Regions from separate parts of the Klebsiella quasipneumoniae subsp. quasipneumoniae genome, predicted to be linked through region 3. Evidence: predicted binding sites of a transcription regulator. Region 3 holds the regulator's gene; each other region holds the start of a gene.
The links. The regulator Fur, encoded in region 3, represses iron uptake genes when iron is present. The targets are predictions, from matches to a motif close to ATAATAATGAGAACNACTATCAA.
Positions count from the first base shown of each region.

Region 1: a site for Fur is predicted at 4,547-4,569, ahead of LGM20_RS07060 (Nramp family divalent metal transporter). Genes of this name have one in related genera too.
Region 2: a site for Fur is predicted at 2,264-2,286, ahead of exbB (tol-pal system-associated acyl-CoA thioesterase). Genes of this name have one in related genera too.

Region 1 covers NZ_CP084876.1:1,416,689-1,423,394, reverse strand. The annotation lists gene LGM20_RS07075 (alpha-keto acid decarboxylase family protein) at 1-1,543, opposite strand, end outside; gene mgrA (L-glyceraldehyde 3-phosphate reductase) at 1,724-2,716, shown strand; gene LGM20_RS07065 (DUF2502 domain-containing protein) at 2,847-3,206, shown strand; gene LGM20_RS07060 (Nramp family divalent metal transporter) at 3,264-4,505, opposite strand; gene nupC (nucleoside permease NupC) at 4,852-6,054, shown strand; gene LGM20_RS07050 (EAL domain-containing protein) at 6,103-6,706, opposite strand, start outside.
Region 2 covers NZ_CP084876.1:745,773-752,478, reverse strand. The annotation lists gene yghX (YghX family hydrolase) at 1-283, opposite strand, end outside; gene LGM20_RS03750 (TIGR00645 family protein) at 404-898, opposite strand; gene exbD (TonB system transport protein ExbD) at 1,039-1,464, opposite strand; gene exbB (tol-pal system-associated acyl-CoA thioesterase) at 1,471-2,202, opposite strand; gene metC (cystathionine beta-lyase) at 2,453-3,640, shown strand; gene yghB (DedA family general envelope maintenance protein YghB) at 3,772-4,431, shown strand; gene LGM20_RS03725 (AraC family transcriptional regulator) at 4,481-5,380, opposite strand; gene yqhD (alcohol dehydrogenase) at 5,577-6,706, shown strand, end outside.
Region 3 covers NZ_CP084876.1:3,720,074-3,726,779, reverse strand. The annotation lists gene tcuB (tricarballylate utilization 4Fe-4S protein TcuB) at 1-77, opposite strand, end outside; gene tcuA (FAD-dependent tricarballylate dehydrogenase TcuA) at 64-1,467, opposite strand; gene tcuR (tricarballylate utilization LysR family transcriptional regulator TcuR) at 1,565-2,491, opposite strand; gene fur (ferric iron uptake transcriptional regulator) at 2,619-3,071, opposite strand; gene fldA (flavodoxin FldA) at 3,363-3,893, opposite strand; gene ybfE (LexA regulated protein) at 4,045-4,338, opposite strand; gene ybfF (esterase) at 4,472-5,245, opposite strand; gene seqA (replication initiation negative regulator SeqA) at 5,429-5,977, shown strand; gene pgm (phosphoglucomutase (alpha-D-glucose-1,6-bisphosphate-dependent)) at 6,010-6,706, shown strand, end outside.

The DNA.
Region 1 (6,706 bases), 2.3 Mb from region 3:
CCATCGCCTCCCGTAGCTCATCGGTGTGCGTAACCCGCCAGCAGCGCGAGGCAACGTCCGGGGCGAAGGCTTCCGGCAGGCGTCGCCAGTCCCACAGGGCAATGTCATTGTAGCGCTGCTCCGGGCCGTGAATCGCCCGCTCCACGGTATACCCTTCGTTATTCAGCAGCAGAATAAGCGGCTTTTGCTTATCGCGCAGCATAGAGCCCATCTCCTGAATCGTCAGCTGGGCGGCGCCATCGCCGACGATCAGCACCACCCGCCGCTCTGCCGCCGCGGTTTGCGCGCCATAGGCGGCCGGGAGGGTAAAACCAATCGAGCCCCACAGCGGCTGGACGATCAGCGACGCCTCTGACGGCAGCTTCAGCGCGGCAATGCCGAAGGCGGCCGTCCCCTGGTCGGCGAGAATAATATCGCCGGGACGCAGCCCCCCCTGCACCGTCGCCCAGAAATTTTTCTGCGTGAGTTCGCCGTCGGCCCCCTCCTCCACTTCCGGCGCCACGACCTGAGGCGCAGCCCACTCCGCCGCCAGCGGTGCGGAAAGGGTCATCAGCGCAGCCAGTGCCTGATCCATCGGCACGCCGCTGAACCAGTGATCGCCCACCCTGACCGCGAAGGGCTGGATCTCTATCGTCTTATCCCGCGCCAGATGCTGGGTGAATCCCGCGGTGATGGTGTCGGTGAAGCGCGTGCCGATGCAGATGATGGTGTCGGCGTTTTCGATGGCCTCCCGGGTCTGCGGCGCGCTGGCGATACCGCTGTAGGTGCCGACAAAACCTCTCTGCTGCTCATCGAACAGCCCCTTGCCCATTAGCATGGTGGCGTGGGCGACGGGGGTTTTCGCTACCCATTCCCGGAGCGTGTTTTGCAGGCCATAGCGTTGCGCGAGGAAGTCCGCCAGCAGGGAGATGCGTCGACTGCCCCGCAGCAGGCGGCTGGCATGCTCGCAGAATCCGGCGAGCTGGTTTTCATCCGCCGGAGCGGCCTCCACCAGCAAGCGCTGCGCTGGGGCAATCGCTGCCGCTCTGGCGACATCGGCCGGCAGCATCAGATAGCCAGGCCGATGATGCGTCAGCATATCGCGCAGAACACGGTCGATCTCATGGCAGGCGTTACCGGCGGTCAGCAGCGCCTGGCTACAGGTGATCTGCTCGCTCATCCGCGCAAAATGGCGGAAATCGCCGTCGCCCAGGGTGTGATGCAGCAGTTCGCCGCGCTGCTGAGCGCCAGTGGAGGGCGCGCCGACGATATGTAATACCGGAATATGCTCCGCATAGCTGCCCGCCACGCCGTTCAGGGCGCTCAATTCGCCGACGCCGTAGGTTGTTAGTAACGCACCGGCTCCCTTAATGCGTGCATAACCGTCAGCAGCATAGGCCGCATTGAGCTCGTTGGCGCAGCCGACCCACCCCAACGCATTGTGCGCAATGACCCGGTCGAGAAACTGTAAGTTGTAATCTCCCGGCACGCCGAACAAGCGGTCAATACCGCAGTCGACGAGGCGATCCAGCAGATAATCCCCAATAGTGTAAGTCGGTTGCATATCCATTTTCCTCATTTTGGCGCAGGTGTAATTTGAGTATTGAATAAGCGATCCGCCTGTCCAGAAAGGGGGCGATAAAGGCGGTGTAAAGCAATAATTACGCCGAAAAAGCGGTGTACTCCACGCAGAACATTGATTAGTGTAAACGTATACACACCCTGTTTTATCTGCGGAGGAAGAATGGTTTACCAGGCAAGTACCACGCGATATCAAACGATGGCCTATCGTCGCTGCGGCCGCAGCGGCCTTCAGCTGCCGGCAATTTCTCTCGGTCTGTGGCATAACTTTGGCGATGAAACGCGGGTGGAAACCAGCCGGCAGATGCTCCAGCACGCATTTGACCTCGGCATTACCCATTTCGACCTGGCCAACAACTATGGGCCGCCGCCGGGCTCGGCGGAGAGCAATTTTGGCCGCATCCTCAAAGAGGCGCTCCTGCCCTATCGCGATGAGTTGATCATCTCCACCAAGGCGGGCTACACAATGTGGGACGGCCCTTACGGCGACTGGGGTTCACGCAAATATCTGGTGGCCAGCCTTAACCAGAGCCTGCAGCGCATGGGGCTGGAATATGTCGATATTTTTTATCATCACCGCCCGGACCCGGAAACACCGCTGACGGAAACGATGCGCGCGCTTGATCACCTTGTCCGCCAGGGTAAAGCGCTGTACGTCGGCATCTCCAACTATCCGCTGGCCCAGGCGCGGGAGGCGGTGAAGATCCTTAACGATCTCGGCACCCCCTGCGTCATTCACCAGCCCCGCTACTCCATGTTTGAACGCGGCGTGGAAGAGGGGCTGCTGGATTTTTTGCAGACGGAAGGGGTGGGAAGTATAGCGTTTTCACCGCTGGCCGGCGGACAGCTCACCGACCGCTATCTCAACGGCATTCCGGCAGACTCACGTGCCGCCAGCAGCAGTCGTTTTCTGCAGCCGGAGCAGCTGACCAGCGCCAGATTAGAAAAAATTCGTCAGCTGAATACGCTGGCGGAAGCACGCGGGCAGAAGCTGTCGCAGATGGCGCTGGCCTGGGTGCTGCGTGAGGAGAAAGTCACCTCCGTACTGATCGGCGCCAGCAAAACCGCCCAGCTGGATGACGCTGTCGGAATGCTGAAACATCGTCATTTCAGCGCCGAAGAGTGCGCCGCGATTGATGCCATCCTGGCGCTGTAAAGCAAATGTTACTTTAGCAAAAAGTGCTCTTTTCTGTGCTTTCGGAGTTCGTCCGATGCGATAGGTCTTTACCGGCCCGTAATATCACGTTAACAGGCCGCTTAGGGCCCCGATCGTGAAGGAGAAGAGTATGTTCAGGTCACTGATTCTGGCAGCAGTACTGCTGGCCGCAGCGCCATTAGTCGCTAACGCTGGTGAAATCACCCTGTTGCCATCGATAAAATTACAAATTGGCGATCGTGACAATTACGGTAACTACTGGGACGGTGGCAGCTGGCGCGACCGTGATTACTGGCGTCGTCACTATGAATGGCGTGATAACCGTTGGCATCGTCATGACAACGGCTGGCACAAAGGCTGGTACAAAGGCAGAGATAAAGCCTGGGAGCGCGGCTATCGCGCGGGCTGGAGCGACCGCGACGATCGCCGCGGCGGCTGGGGACGTGGTCCCGGCGGGCGCGGTCACGGTCATGGACATGGCCATCACTAACAGACGAAAAGGGGAGCCCATCGGCTCCCCTTCGCTTTATTCCGCATCAGGAGGCCATTAATCCACCCCGAGCAGCGATCCCACAATTAACCAGCCGTTCAGGCTCACCACAATCGCGACTATCGCCCAGCCGATGCCTCTCACCCAGCGGGTATTCACCAGGTCTCCCATTAGCTTTGCATTGCTGGTAAATATCAGCAGCGGTACCAGGGCAAGCGCAATACCAAAGCTCAGCAACACCTGACTCATCACCAGGATGCGCGTTGGATCCAGCCCCAGCAGAATGACGACAAACGACGGCAGCATAGTGACCGCCCGGCGAAACCACAGCGGAATATGAAAGCGAATGAAGCCCTGCATGACCACCTGACCTGCGAGAGTCCCCACCACCGTCGATGATAAACCTGCAGCGACCAGGCTGAGGCCAAAGATGGTCGCCGCCGCATGGCTCAGCAGCGGCTCCAGCGTTCTGTAAGCCTGATCAAGATCGGCGACGCCGGTATGGCCATTGAAATGGAATGCCGCCGCGGCGGTCGCCATCATCGCCAGGTTGACGAACCCGGCAATGGTCATGGCGATCGCCACATCCCAGCGGGTCGCGTTATAGCGCTCTTTTCGCGTCCCGCCGTGCAGGTGCTGGGTAAGCGAGGAGTGTAAGTAGATCACGTGCGGCATAATGGTGGCCCCCAGCACCCCGGCGGCTAAGAATACCGCCTCGCCGTTGGGCAGCGTAGGGATCGCCAGCCCTTTGGTCAGGGGAGCCAGCGCGGGCTGGGAAAAGATCAACTCAACGACATAGGCGACGGCAACAAACAGCAGCAAGCCGCCAATCACCTTCTCCAGCGGTTTTTGTCCGCGCCGCTGCAGCATCAGGATCAGGAAGGTCGCCACCCCGGTCAGCACCGCCCCTTGCAGAAGCGATACGCCCAGCACCAGCTTAAAGCCAATCGCAGCGCCGATAAATTCGGCCAGGTCGGTGGCCATGGCGATGATTTCCGCCTGCACCCAGTAAAACCACACTACCGGGCGCGGGTAATGGTCGCGGATCTGCTCGGCCAGGTTTTTACCGGTGGCAATGCCGAGTTTGGCAGAGAGCACCTGGATCAGCATTGCCATCAGGTTGGCCCATACCACCACCCACAGCAGCTGATAGCCAAAGCTGGCGCCAGCCTGAATATTCGTGGCGAAATTACCCGGATCGATATAGCCAATGGCAGCGACGAAAGCTGGCCCCATTAAGGCGAGCTTCACCTTGCGCGCGGCGCGACTACTGCTATTCTCAACGCGACTGCTAGTCATCTTCTGCCTCTGGAAATATAGCCTTTGCTATGTTTCATGCTATCAAAATGCGAATGATTATCAAGTTCATTTAGAATGGAGATAATGATTGCTGTGATAGGAGGGAACAATTGCTGGCCGGAAATGAAAAACGGGCGTCAGTAAACCCGATCGCGCCCGCTATTAAGAGTAGTACAAGAATGCAACTTTTAAAACCTTTACGTAACATAACAAAAGTGGATGTTTGATCACTATTTTTGCCATTGGTCACAGTTCCTTGCAATAGTGTGCAATTGATCTCGTTTTCTTTAAAGCCGTTGCATAGAATGTGCACGGAAATTTAACCTGCCTCATATTTGGAGCAACTATGGACCGCGTCTTGCATTTTGTCCTCGCGATCGTTGTGGTGGCTATACTGGCCCTGTTGGTCAGTCATGACCGTAAAAAGATCCGTATTCGTTATGTTGTTCAACTGCTTGTCATTGAAGTCCTGCTGGCCTGGTTCTTCCTGAACTCCGATATTGGTCTGGGTTTTGTGAAAGGCTTCTCCGAGATGTTTGAAAAACTTCTCGGCTTTGCCAACGAAGGGACAAACTTCGTGTTCGGCAGCATGAACGACAAAGGTCTGGCCTTCTTCTTCCTTAAGGTTCTGTGCCCTATCGTCTTCATTTCCGCGTTGATCGGTATTTTGCAGCATATTCGCATCCTGCCGATTGTTATTCGCGCCATCGGTACCGTGCTGTCGAAAATCAACGGCATGGGCAAGCTGGAGTCCTTCAACGCCGTCAGCTCGCTGATCCTCGGCCAGTCGGAAAACTTTATTGCCTATAAAGATATTCTCGGCAAAATGTCGCGCAACCGTATGTACACCATGGCGGCGACCGCGATGTCCACCGTATCGATGTCCATCGTTGGCGCATACATGACCATGCTGCAGCCGAAGTACGTCGTCGCGGCGCTGGTACTCAACATGTTCAGCACCTTTATCGTTCTGTCGTTGATTAACCCGTACCGTGTGGAAGAGAGTGAAGAAAATCTGCAGATGTCGAATCTGCACGAAGGTCAAAGCTTCTTCGAGATGCTGGGCGAGTACATTCTGGCGGGCTTTAAAGTCGCGATTATCGTGGCGGCGATGCTGATCGGCTTCATCGCGCTGATCTCCGCGCTGAACGCCCTGTTCGCCACTGTGACCGGCTGGTTCGGCTACAGCATCTCCTTCCAGGGGATCCTTGGCTATATCTTCTACCCGGTCGCCTGGGTGATGGGCGTGCCGGCAAGCGAAGCGCTGCAGGTGGGCAGTATTATGGCTACCAAGCTGGTCTCCAATGAATTCGTCGCCATGATGGATCTGCAGAAAATCGCCTCGACGCTCTCCCCGCGCGCGGAAGGCATTATCTCTATCTTCCTGGTCTCCTTCGCCAACTTCTCGTCTATCGGCATCATCGCCGGGGCGATCAAAGGTCTGAACGAAGAACAGGGCAACGTGGTTTCTCGCTTCGGTCTGAAGCTGGTTTACGGCTCCACGCTGGTCAGCGTCCTGTCTGCTTCTATTGCGGCTCTGGTTCTGTAACAGGCGCCAGTCATCTGAGCCGGGCGATGCCCGGCTTTTTTTTACCCGTCATTCGCCCAGCGGCTGAGGCTTGCCCACCAGGTAGCCCTGCAGATAATTCACCCCCAGCTCCAGCAAGCGCGCTTTTTGCGGTTCGCTTTCGACATATTCCGCCACCACGCTCATCTGTTTCGCCCGCGCCATCTCGACAATCGATTTCACCATAATGGCGTCCAGCGGGTCAGTGAGGATGTCGCGGACGAAGCAGCCGTCAATCTTGATGATATCGGCCTGGAGATGCTTCAGTCGTTCATAGTTCGCATATCCGGTGCCAAAGTCATCAATGGCGATGGCGCAGCCAAACGCGCGCAGCGCTTCAAGATTTTGCCGGCTGATGTCGGCATTGGAAAAGGCCTGCTCTTCAGTGACTTCAATAGTGATAAGGTCTGGTGAGACCGCATAGCGTTGAAACAGCGCGATAATCTGCGCGGCGCTATCCTTTTGCATCAGGGTCGCAGGCAGCAGATTGACCGAGAATCGCTGGCCAGCGTGCTGATGAAGCACGCTGAACAAGGTCTCCAGCACCAGCATGTCGAAACGTTGGCTGAGGTTAAATTGCACAATCAACGGGATAAACTGATCGGGCATAATGACGCTATCGCCACAGCGCATC
Region 2 (6,706 bases), 2.4 Mb from region 3:
CTATTTTCGTCGGCGTCACCAGGTAAGCCCGCACTTCGCCGTGGCCGTCAGGAGAGGGATAATGAATATACTCCGGGCGGATATCCGGGTCGGTGAACGGTACCTGCTCTGCCAGGGCATAGTCGGGCTTCAGCAGATTAAACAGCGCCAGCGCGGTCATCCCGCCGACGGTATATTTCCCCGCCAGCTGGAGAAACTCGCGTTTGCTGATTTTGCCGTGGGCATAGTAGTCATAATACTCGAGCAGCTGCTGCGGGAAATCTTTGGCCGTTAATCGCGTCATCACCCTGCCTCCGTTGTTAAGCGCCCTTTAAGCAAAGCAGAAGCCCGGACATACGCCAGCGCAGAACAGCAGAAACGGGGAGAAACAGCCCAGCGGCTAACGCCGCCGGGAGAGAAAGGATCAGTGTTTCACTTTGGTCAGACGATCGAGGTAGCCCATCACAAAGGCCGACAGCACAAAGGTCAGATGGATGATGACATACCACATCAGCTTATTGTCCGGGACGTTTTTCGCATCCATAAACACCCGCAGCAGGTGAATAGAGGAGATCGCCACGATGGAGGCGGCAACCTTATTTTTCAGCGACGTCGCGTCCATTTTGCCCAGCCAGCTGAGTTTTTCTTTACCCTCGTTAATATCCAGCTGCGAGACAAAATTTTCATACCCGGAGAACATCACCATCACCAGCAAACCGCCCACCAGGGTCATATCCACCAGCGACAGCAGGGTCAGAATCATATCCGACTCACTGACGCTAAAAATATGCGGCAGTATGTGGAAGATCTCCTGAAAAAATTTGATGGTCAGCGCAATCAGACCGAGCGAGAGGCCAAAATAAACCGGCGCCAGCAGCCAGCGCGAGGCGTACATAGCATTTTCCAGAAAGCGTTCCATAAGATCCTGTCAGTTAACAAAAAGAAGCGACATTATATCTCAGACAGATAACGTGATGGCAACGCCAGGCCAACACTTCGCTGGCAGAGGACAATAAAAAAGGCCGGCGCGCGGCCAGCCTTTTCAGGAAAAGCATCGGGTTATTTGGCTTTGACGGTCTCTTCGCCCACCAGCCCGATCTTGAGATAGCCCGCCTGATGCAGGGTATCCATCACTTTCATCATCGTCTCGTAATCGACGGTTTTATCCGCGCGGAAGAAGACGGTGGTATCTTTTTTGCCGGCGGTCAGGCTATCCAGGGCGTTAATCATATTCGCTTCGGTCACCGGGTCGTTGCCGAGGAACATGCTCTTATCCGCCTTCACCGACAGGTAGATAGGTTTTTCCGGTCGCGGTTGCGGCTGGCTGGAGGAGGCCGGCAGATTGACCTTCACGTCGACCGTCGCCAGCGGCGCGGCTACCATGAAGATAATCAGCAGAACCAGCATGACGTCGATAAACGGCGTCACGTTGATCTCATGCATTTCGCCGTTATCGTCCAGATTTTCATTAAGACGCATCGCCATAGCCGATCAACCTACCCGTAATTTCTGCGCGCTGCGCACCGGCTTCACGCCGCTGGCGCTGAGGTCCAGGTCGCGGCTTTGCAGCAGGAGGACCTGAGCGGCGACGTCGCCGAGCGAGGCCTTATAGCTGCCGATCATGCGGGCGAAGATGTTATAGATGACCACCGCCGGGATGGCGGCGAACAGACCGATAGCTGTCGCCAGCAGCGCTTCCGCGATGCCCGGCGCCACCACCGCAAGGTTGGTGGTCTGGGTCTGGGCGATGCCGATAAAGCTGTTCATGATGCCCCAGACGGTGCCGAACAGGCCCACGAACGGCGAAATGGCGCCGATGGTGGCCAGATAGCCGTTGCCGCGCCCCATATGGCGACCGACGGCCGCGACGCGGCGCTCAAGGCGGAAACCGGTTCGTTCCTTGATGCCTTCATTGTCTTCGGCACCGGCGGAGAGTTCGAGTTCGTTCTGCGCTTCATTGATAAGCTGGGTGGTGAGGCTTTTCGCCTCAAAGGCGCTGGCGATATCGCTGGCCTGATCGAGAGAGCGGGCTTCCGCCAGCTGCTGCTGTTCACGTTTGAGGCGACGCTTGCTGGCGAGGATTTCCGCCCCTTTACCGAAGAAGATGGCCCAGGTGACGACCGACGCCAGAATCAGGCCAATCATCACCACCTTAACGACAATATCGGCATGATGATACATACCCCAAACGGAGAGATCCGCCTGCATCAAATTATTACCCACGCTCTATCTCCACGACGATAATCACAAAATCTGCCCACAATAATATCAAAACGACATCGAATTGATAGTGGTTCTCATTAGTATTTACACTGTGCAGCAAATCACGTTTATTTTCCTTGCGCTTACGCAGTAAAAAAGTGGCTAACCGCGGGCCTGGTAAAATTTTCGCCTGTATCGGCAGCGCGCTGGTACAGAAAAGAAGATTCATGCTAGTTTAGACGTCCAGACGTATAAAAACAGGTTCATCAACATGGCTGATAAACATCTTGATACCGCGCTGGTCAACGCCGGGCGGAGCAAAAAATATACCCAGGGCTCAGTGAACAGCGTGATCCAGCGCGCGTCATCGCTGGTTTTCGACACCGTAGAGGCCAAAAAGCACGCCACCCGCAATCGGGCCAACGGCGAGCTGTTCTACGGGCGTCGCGGCACCCTGACCCACTTCTCGCTGCAGGAAGCGATGTGCGAGCTGGAGGGCGGCGCCGGCTGCGCCCTCTTCCCCTGCGGCGCGGCCGCGGTGGCCAACACTATCCTGGCGTTTGTCGAGCAGGGCGACCATGTGCTGATGACCAATACCGCCTATGAGCCAAGCCAGGATTTTTGTACCAAAATTCTCGCCAAACTCGGCGTGACCACCAGCTGGTTCGATCCCTTAATCGGCGCCGATATTGCCCGTCTGGTTCGCCCTGAGACCCGCGTGGTGTTCCTGGAATCGCCCGGCTCCATCACTATGGAAGTGCACGATGTGCCGGCGATTGTCGCCGCCGTGCGTCAGGTCGCCCCGGAAGCGATTATCATGATCGATAACACCTGGGCGGCGGGGATCCTGTTCAAAGCGCTGGATTTTGGCATTGATATTTCTATTCAGGCAGGCACCAAATACCTGATCGGCCACTCCGACGCCATGGTCGGCACCGCGGTGGCGAACGCGCGCTGCTGGCCGCAGCTGCGTGAGAATGCCTATCTGATGGGGCAAATGTTGGACGCCGATACCGCCTATATGACCAGCCGCGGCCTGCGCACGCTGGGCGTCCGCCTGCGTCAGCATCATGAAAGCAGCCTGCGCATCGCCGAGTGGCTGGCGCAGCATCCGCAGGTGGCGCGGGTCAACCACCCCGCTCTGCCCGGCAGTAAAGGCCATGAGTTCTGGAAGCGCGATTTTACCGGCAGCAGCGGGCTGTTCTCGTTTGTGCTCAACAAGCGTCTCAACGACGCTGAACTGGCAGCGTATCTCGACAACTTCAGCCTCTTCAGCATGGCCTACTCGTGGGGCGGCTTTGAATCGCTGATTCTGGCCAATCAGCCGGAGCAAATCGCTCACATCCGACCGGATGCGGAAGTCGACTTCAGCGGCACGCTGATCCGTTTGCACATTGGTCTCGAAAATGTTGACGATCTGCAGGCGGATTTAGCAGCGGGCTTCGCGCGTATCGTGTAAAGTGACAGTCAGTGGCAACAATAGCGGACGCTTTTTATCGGAGCGGCCGCTTTTGTTGCGCCCGGGATCAAGGTGCTCGGGTCTCTTCAGGAGTACACTAGTCAACAATACGGTACCACTTAGGAAAGTCCATGGTTGTCATTCAAGAGATTGTCGCCGCGCTGTGGCAACATGATTTTGCCGCACTGGCGAACCCTCATGTTGTGGGCGTTGTATATCTGGTTATGTTCGCGACCCTGTTTCTGGAAAACGGGCTGCTGCCTGCCTCCTTTTTACCTGGAGACAGCCTGCTGCTGCTCGCCGGCGCGCTGATTGCTAAAGGCGTCATGGACTTTGTGCCCACTATCGCCATTCTGACCGCCGCCGCCAGCCTCGGCTGCTGGTTGAGCTATGTACAGGGGCGCTGGCTGGGCAATACGCAAACGGTGAAAGGCTGGCTGGCGCACCTGCCGCATAAGTACCATCAGCGCGCCACCTGCATGTTTGACCGCCACGGTCTGCTGGCGCTGCTCGCGGGCCGCTTTCTGGCATTTGTCCGTACCCTGTTGCCAACCATGGCGGGGATTTCCGGTCTGCCGAACCGCCGCTTCCAGTTCTTCAACTGGCTGAGCGCCCTGCTGTGGGTCGGCGTGGTCACGGGCCTCGGCTATGCGCTGAGCATGATCCCGTTCGTGAAGCGTCATGAAGATCAGGTGATGACCTGCCTGATGATCCTGCCAATTGCCCTGCTGCTGGCTGGCCTGCTCGGCACGCTGTTCGTGGTGATCAAAAAGAAATACTGCAGCGCCTGACGTCGACTGCCGGGGGGCTGCGCCCGCCCGGCCTGCTCCCTCCCCGGTATTACATTCCCTGCATCGTACGAATACGCGCGGCGTCTTCCCCGGGCGTCATCCCGAAGTAGCGCTTAAACTCGCGACTGAACTGGGAAGGGCTTTCATAGCCCACCTGTATCGCTGCCGCGCTGGCCTTCATCCCGTCATGGATCATCAGCATGCGCGCCTTGTGCAGACGGTAGGTTTTCAGATACTGCAGCGGCGAAGTGCTGGTCACCGATTTAAAATTATGGTGAAACGCCGATACGCTCATATTCGCTTCCGCCGCCAGCCGATCGACGCTGAGGTTTTCGGTGTATTGACTCTCGATATGCTTGAGTACGCGGCTAATCAGGCTGAAGTGGGTCTGCCGGCTGACCAGCGCCAGCAGCGCGCCGCCGCAGGGTCCCGTCAGCACATAGTAGAGAATTTCGCGGACGATCTGCTTGCCAAGGATCCGCGCGTCCAGCGGCCGCTCCATCACGTCGAGCAGCCGTTCAGCAGCGCACAAGATATCCTCCGAGAGCACTGCGGAGTTTATCCCGCTGGAGGCGACGGCGGGCTGAAACAGCGGATCCTCGCCAATATCCATCAGCAGCTCCTGCAGCTGCAGGATATCGACGTTCAGGCGCATGCCGGCCAGGGGCACCTCCGGGGTGGCAAAGGTTTCGCATTCGAAAGGCAGCGGTACGGTCAGCAGCAGATATTCGTTTGTATCGTAGCGAAACGTCCGCTCATTGATATAACCAATTTTATGGCCAGAAAAGAGAAAAACGATCCCCGGCTGGTACATCACCGGCATCCGCGGTCCCGGCTGCGTCCCGTACAGCAGGCGGACGTCGGGTAGCAGCGAACTTAACATTTCGTGCTTATCTTTCAGCTGGTTAACCTTCTCTGTCAGTGTCTGACATATCTCTGCGTGTTGCATTACCACCGTCTCTCCCGATGTTTCTTCACCCGTACATTGTGCGCAGGCCGCCGCGAATTCTCCAGCCATATGGAGAAATAGGCAAGACATAGGCAGAAATGTGCATTGAGGGGCAACGGCGCCAGGACCACAATAACCGTCATCGGGCAGCGGTATCGTCCCTGTCGGCGGTTTTACTCTTTTGAGGATTCAAGCAATGAATAATTTTGACCTGCATACCCCAACCCGCATTCTGTTTGGCAAAGGCGCGATTGAAAAACTGCGTGAACAGATCCCGGCGGAAGCTCGCGTACTGATCACCTACGGCGGCGGCAGCGTGAAAAAAACGGGCGTCCTGGATCAGGTACTGACCGCCCTGAATGGCCTGGACGTCCTTGAATTTGGCGGCATCGAGCCGAACCCGTCTTACGAAACCCTGATGAATGCGGTGAAGCTCGCCCGCGAAGAGAAGGTCACCTTCCTGCTGGCGGTCGGCGGCGGTTCGGTGCTGGATGGCACCAAATTTATCGCGGCAGCAGCCCACTATGACGCCAATATCGATCCGTGGGAAATTCTGGAAACCTATGGCAGTAAGATCGCCAGCGCCATTCCAATGGGCTCGGTTCTCACTCTGCCGGCGACCGGTTCTGAATCAAACAAAGGGGCGGTGATTTCGCGGAAAACCACCGGCGACAAACGCGCGTTTATGTCTTCCCATGTTCAGCCGCAGTTCGCGATCCTCGATCCGGTCTACACCTATACCCTGCCGCCGCGCCAGGTCGCCAACGGCGTGGTTGACGCCTTCGTCCATACCGTCGAACAGTACGTCACCTACCCGGTTGACGGCAAAATTCAGGACCGCTTCGCCGAAGGCATTCTCCTGACCCTGATCGAGGATGGCCCGAAAGCGCTGCAGGAGCCGGAAAACTATAACGTGCGCGCCAACATTATGTGGGCCGCGACCCAGGCGCTGAACGGCCTGATCGGCGCTGGCGTGCCGCAGGACTGGGCAACGCATATGCTTGGTCACGAACTGACGGCGATGCATGGTCTCGATCACGCCCAGACGCTGGCTATCGTTCTGCCGGCGCTGTGGAATGAGAAGCGCGATACCAAGCGCGAGAAGCTGCTGCAATATGCTGAGCGCGTGTGGCATATCACCGAGGGCTCCGACGACCAGCGCATCGATGCCGCCATCGCTGCGACGCGCCAGTTCTTCGAGCAGATGGGGGTGCCGACCCGCCTTTCCGATTACGGTCTCGACGGGAGCTCCATCCCGGCGCTGCTGGCGAAACTGGAAGAGCACGGCATGACCAAACTGGGCGAGCATCAGGATATCACCCTTGA
Region 3 (6,706 bases):
TGCATCACCCGTTCGACTTCCGCCTCCGGCTCGGTGATGATCTGCGCGTCAATGATCAGCTTTTCAAGCGACTTCATGGTGTTTCTCCTGCTGCGCCGCCCGGGCGGCTTGCTGGCCGGCGATGCGGCCGAAGGTGGTGCCGATCGACATCCCGACGCCGGCGGTGTAGCCCTTGCCCAGCACGTTGCCGGCCATCATTTCCCCGGCGACGAACAGATTACGGCTAGGTTGACCGGCGAAATGGACGGCGGCGGTGTCGTCGACGTAGAGCCCGAGGTAGGTGAAGGTGATCCCCGGCCGCAGGGCGTAGCCGTAGTAAGGCGGCGTATCGATGGGGCGCGCCCAGTGGGTTTTCGCCGGCGTGAGGCCAGAGGTCGCGCAGTTATCCAGGCGGGTGTGATCGAACTGGCCCGGCGCGCAGGCGGCATTATAGTCGGCGATGGTTTGCGCTAACCGTTCGCCGTCCAGCCCCAGCTGGCGAGCCAGTTCCTCGATGGTATTGGCCTGAGCGCCGGGAAAGACGGGGGGCATAAAGTGGCCGATGGCTTTGCTGTCGATGATCGAGTAGCCGATCTGTCCAGGCTGGTGGGCGACCAGTCGGCCCCAGATGGCGTAGCGTTTAGGCCAGAAATCTTCCCCCTCATCATAAAAGCGCACGGCATCGCGGTTGACCACCACCCCCAGCGAAACGCAGTCGACGCGGGTGCAGATCCCGCCGTCATAGAGCGGCGCCCGGGCGTCAATGGCGACGCAGTGGGACTGGGAAGGATCGCCGATGATATCGGCCCCGGCGTCGATCATAAACTTGAGCAGCACCCCCTGGTTGAAGCGCGTGCCGCGGATGAGAAAGTTATCGGCGGGCCATTCGCCGCGGTCATTTTGCCCCCAGGCCTCGCGCAGCCACTCGCGGTTGGATTCAAATCCGCCGGCGGCGAGGACGCAGCTTCTCGCGACAATCCGTTCCTCGCCCGCCAGCGCGGCGACAAATTCACCGTTGCGCAGTTCCAGAGCCTGCACCGGCGTGTTGTAGCGGATCTGCACCCCCATCCGCTCTGCGCTGCGGTAATAGGCATTGACCAGCGCTTTGCCGCCGCCCATAAAAAAGGCGTTGGTGCGGGCCACGTGCAGGGCGCCGGAGAGCGGCGGCTGAAAGTTAACCCCGTGCTGACGCATCCAGTCCCGGCACTGTGACGAGGTGCGGATCACCAGCCGGGCCAGCGCTTCGTTGGTGTTCCCTTCGGTGACGCGCAGCAGATCCTGCCAGTACTCCTCTTCCGGATAGCTGTCGACCAGCACGTCCTGCGGCGCATCGTGCATACAGCGCAGGTTACGCGTGTGCTGCGAATTGCCGCCTCGCCACTCCCGCGGCGCCGCCTCCAGCAGCAGCACCGAGGCGCCGGCTTCCCGGGCGGTTAAGGCGGCGCATAGCGCGGCATTGCCGCCGCCAATGACCAGTACATCCACCATTATCGGCTCCCTTACAATTTAATGGATTGTTAAATTTGTAATGGGAATGTAGGCGGTAACGGCGACGGGGCGCTATGGCGTAACGCTAAAGAGGGGTTTAGTTAACGTAAAGGGTGGCGCCTGGCCAGCGATCGGACTCCACCAGCTGGCGCATGACTTTGCTTAGTATGACCCGTGCCGCAAGGCCTGCCGGGGTGAGCTCATCATCCGACAGGCTGACCAGAAAGTTGGGGCGGCTGAGGACCGGATTAGCGATGCCGATCACCCTCAGCGCCTGATGGTCGAGATGGGAAATAGCGGCCCCGGGCTGCAGAGTGGCGCCCAGTCCGCTGCGCACGGCCTGCATCAGCAGGGCCAGACCGTCAATGTCCGCCACCACCTCAACGCTGAGGCTGTGCTGCTGGCAAACCGCCTCCAGCCTGCCGCGCAGGCCGTGGCCCTGGCTTGGCATAATCAGCGGCAGGGTGGTGAGCTGGTCAGGGGAAACAGGGTCATCCGGCAGCGAGGCCAACAGCGCATGGGTGCCAATCAGGAACAGGCGCTCTTCGAGCACCGGTCTGGCGCTCCAGCGCAGGATCTTCTCCTGCTGGAAGACGATGGCTAAATCCAGCTGGCGGGTGTTGATCATCCGCTCCAGATTCCCGGAGAGGCTTTCCACCAGGTGCAGGCGGACGTCGGGGTAGCTCTCGCGCATCGCGTTGATGAACGGTACGCCAAGAACGGAGGCGGTGCTGGGGGCCATGCCGACGCTGACGTGGCCCGACAGCCGCGCCTCGCGGGCGGCGAGGATGGCATCATCGGCATGACGCAGCGCCAGCTGCGCCTGTGAGTAGAAAGCGAGGCCCGCGCTGGTGGGCGTCACGCCGCGAGAGGTTCGCTGCAGGAGGCGAATGGACAGCTCATTTTCCAGACGCGCGATCTGCTGGCTGAGCGCCGAGACGCCGATATTCAGATCGAGCGCGGCGCGGCCCATGCTGCCGGTTTCAACAATGCGCGTAAAATAGCGTAGCTGGCGAAGTTCCATATCAACTCTCCGGACAAAGCGGGGACTCGCGAGGGTCGCCGCCGGGACGTGAGCGGGAAGCGCGGCAGAAGCGCCCATAAAAAAGCCAACCGGCTGGTTGGCTTTTCAGAGCAGGCGAAGCAGGGAATTACTTTTCCACTGCGTCGTGGGCGTGTTCGTCCTCGCGGCAATCACCTTCCGCACAGTGACCGTACAGATACAGACTGTGGTTGGTCAGGCGGATGCCGTGACGGGAAGCGATTTCACGCTGGCGCGCTTCGATAGAGTCATCACTGAATTCGATCACTTTGCCGCAGTCGAGGCAGATCAGGTGATCGTGGTGATGCTGCTGGGTCAGTTCGAAAACGGATTTACCGCCTTCAAAATTATGACGAGTCACGATACCGGCGTCATCAAACTGGTTGAGGACGCGGTAAACGGTCGCCAGACCAATCTCTTCGCCCATGTCGATCAGGCGTTTATATAAGTCTTCCGCACTGACATGATGGTTATCCGGTTCCTGCAGCACTTCAAGGATTTTCAGTCGAGGAAGTGTGACTTTCAGGCCAGCCTTCTTTAATGCGGTATTGTTGTCAGTCATGCGGAATCTGTCCTGTTGCTAAACGATCTACTTCCTTCAACGGAAGTCATACAGAAATTAACCCGACGTAATGCGTCTCATTATAGAACTGCCACTGGTAAATGAAAACTGCAAGCATCGGGCCTGGTTTGCTGTCAAAAACGAGGCACCAGCTACAAACTGCGTCACGTGCCTCGTAGAATCAGAGGACATTGTACAGATATGTGATTAAAAGTTAAAAACTTGTAGCTATTAGTTTGATTGCTTTTGTCTATTAATACGACGCAACTCAACGATTGCGCCGCTTAATTATCAGGCGTTTTTGATTTCTTCGAGGTGCAGCTCTTCAGCCACCTGCTTCACCCACTTCTCAACGCGCTCGTTGGTCAGTTCCGGCTGACGGTCTTCATCAATGGCGAGGCCGACGAAGTGGTCGTCATCCGCCAGGCCTTTGGAGGCCTCGAAGTGATAGCCGGCAGTCGGCCAGTGGCCAACGATGGTCGCGCCGCGCGGCTCAATGATGTCGCGGATGGTGCCCAGCGCATCGCAGAAGTACTCTGCGTAGTCTTCCTGGTCGCCGCAGCCGAACAGCGCCACCAGCTTGCCGTTAAAGTCGATCTCTTCCAGCGTCGGGAAGAAGTCGTCCCAGTCACACTGGGCTTCACCGTAGTACCAGGTCGGGATGCCGAGCAGCAGGATGTCGTGGGCTTCCAGATCTTCTTTGCTGCTTTTGGCAATGTCGTGAACATCAGCAACATCTTTACCAAGCTGCTTTTGAATCATTTTTGCAATATTTTCGGTGTTGCCGGTGTCGCTGCCAAAAAAGATGCCGATGATTGCCATGAGTAAAATAACCTCTTGAAACTTAAATGATGTGGTAGGGACGCGATGCCCACAGATAACGGCAATCATAGCAGAACAGGCAAGGACGCGGAAACAGCAATCACGCCCGACTGCACACTCTGCTACATGAATGCGGATTTTTCGCGGAAAGTTAGACTTTTCCCTGGCTGCGCAGGGCGGTTAATTGCGTCATCAGCATCTCTTCGATGAGATCGCTGCGGCTCATATTACGCGCTTCCGCCAGTTCGTTAAGGGCATCGACCGCGTCGGCGTTGAGCTTTAGCTCCACGCGCTTCAGCCCGCGCACTTTATCGCGTTTCAGCTGATTACGTTTGTTGATGCGCAGTTGTTCATCGCGCGACAGCGGATTGGTTTTTGGTCTTCCCGGGCGACGCTCGTTTGCGAACAAATCTAATGTCGTACGGTCCGTTTGTTCTTTTGCCATGATTCTGAGTGACTTCGGGGAAACAAGCTGCCGGGCTCTAGCCGGCGCAGATAGCGCGCCATCATACATCAGGCGAACGGCTGCGCCAACGACCGCGGGCATTCTGCGGCGCGGTCGGGCATATTTTAGCCAATCAGGCGCCAATGCTCGTGAGATAGCGGCGGATCGCGCGCAACACCGCTTCGGGTTTCTCGGCATGGACCCAGTGTCCGGCGCCGGCGATGACGTGGGCCCGGGCCTGCGGGAACTGGGCCAGCAGCGCGTCGCGGTAGGCGTCGGTCACGTAGGGTGAGTTGCCGCCGGGAATAAACTGCGTCGGGTGCGGCCAGGCCGGTATGGTTTCCCAGCCGACGATATGCGGGTACTGGTCCCACAGCACCGGGACGTTGAAGCGCCAGTCGCCGTCGACGAAAGATTTCAGCAGGAACTGAATCACTCCCTCTTCCTGCAGATGCTCGCGCATCACCTGCGCCGCCTGCTGGCGGGTGCTGGCGGCGGATTCGCTGACGGCGCGGATAGCGGCGAAGATCTCATCATGGCGGCGAACATGATAATCCACCGGGGCGATATCGATCGCCACCAGACCGTTGATGCGCTCCGGCGCCAGGGCGGTCAGCGCCATCACCGCTTTGCCGCCCATCGAATGGCCGATAAAGGTGGCGCGCTCAATCTGGTGCGCGTCGAGCGTATCGCGCAGATCCTGCGCCATCGCGGGGTAGGTCATCTCTGGCGACCGCGGCGACAAACCGTGGTTGCGCATATCGACCTGCAGAATATCGTGGTCGGCGACCAGGTCGCGGGCGAGGATGCCCAGGTTGTCCAGGCTGCCAAACAGACCGTGGACCAGCACGATCGGGGAGTGGTTGTGCGGATTCTGTGCAGATTGCGCTCGGCTATTTAATTTCATGGCAAAGTTCTTTTTTTCGCTCCGTCGGGTTAGGGTATTATGTTGGACATTCTGCCATCCGGCTGCAAGACCCAGAAGTTTTCTGAGTTTTACCGCCATCCTGGTTTGACGCTATCCGCGGTTGGGATTTGTACTTATAATCCCAACGATTTGTATTCAGAAAAGATATCGCACTGGATTAAGATGAAAACAATTGAAGTTGATGATGAACTCTATCGCTATATTGCCAGCCACACTCTGCATATCGGCGAGAGCGCATCCGACATTTTACGGCGCATGCTGAAATTTTCCGCCGTTTCCCAACCGGCTACACAGGTCAGCAAAGCCGCGCCGGCGCTGGCGCCCGCGCCTGCCGTTGAGGTGAAACCCGCTAACCCGGCGAAAGATAAAGTCCGCGCCATGCGCGAGATGCTGTTATCTGATGAATACGCCGAGCAGAAGCGCGCGGTGAACCGTTTTATGCTGGTGTTGACCACCCTCTACTCCCTGGACAGTAAAGCATTTGCCGAGGCGACGGAGTCTCTGCATGGCCGCACGCGCGTCTACTTCGCGGAAGATGCGCGTACGCTGCTGAAAAGCGGTAATCAGACCAAACCGAAACAGGTTCCTGGTACACCGTGGTGGGTGATCACCAATACCAATACCGGCCGTAAATGCAGCATGATTGAGCACATCATGCAGTCGATGCAGTTCCCTGCGGAGCTGATTGAAAAGGTTTGCGGCACGATCTAGCTTTTTAACATTTGCACCAGAAGGATCAGGCAATGGCAATCGATAAACGTGCGGGGCAGCCTGCGCAACAGAGTGATTTGATTAACGTCGCCCAACTGACTGCTCAGTACTACGTGCTGAAGCCTGAAGTCGGTAATGCGGAGCATGCGGTCAAATTCGGCACCTCCGGCCATCGCGGCAGCGCGGCGCGTCACAACTTCAACGAACCGCATATCCTGGCCATCGCCCAGGCGATTGCGGAAGATCGTGCGAAGAACGGGATCACCGGTCCGTGCTATGTCGGTAAAGATACCCACGCCCTGTCCGAGCCGGCGTTTATTTCGGTGCTGGAAGTGTTAACCGCCAATGGTGTTGACGTGATCGTGCAGGAAAACAACGGCTTCACCCCGACGCCGGCGGTCTCCAACGCGATTCTGGTGCATAACAAAAAAGGCGGTCCGCTGGCGGACGGCATTGTGATCACCCCGTCACACAACCCGCCGGAAGATGGCGGTATCAAGTACAACCCGCCAAACGGCGGTCCGGCTGATACCAACGTCACCAAAGTGGTGGAAAACCGCGCCAACGAACTACTGGCCGCTGGCCTGCAGGGCGTGAAACGCCTTCCTCTGGACGCGGCGCTGGCTTCCGGCCACGTCAAAGAGCAGGATCTGGTGCAGCCGTTTATTGAAGGCCTGGCGGATATCGTCGACATGGCGGCGATCCAGAAAGCGGGCCTGACGCTGGGCG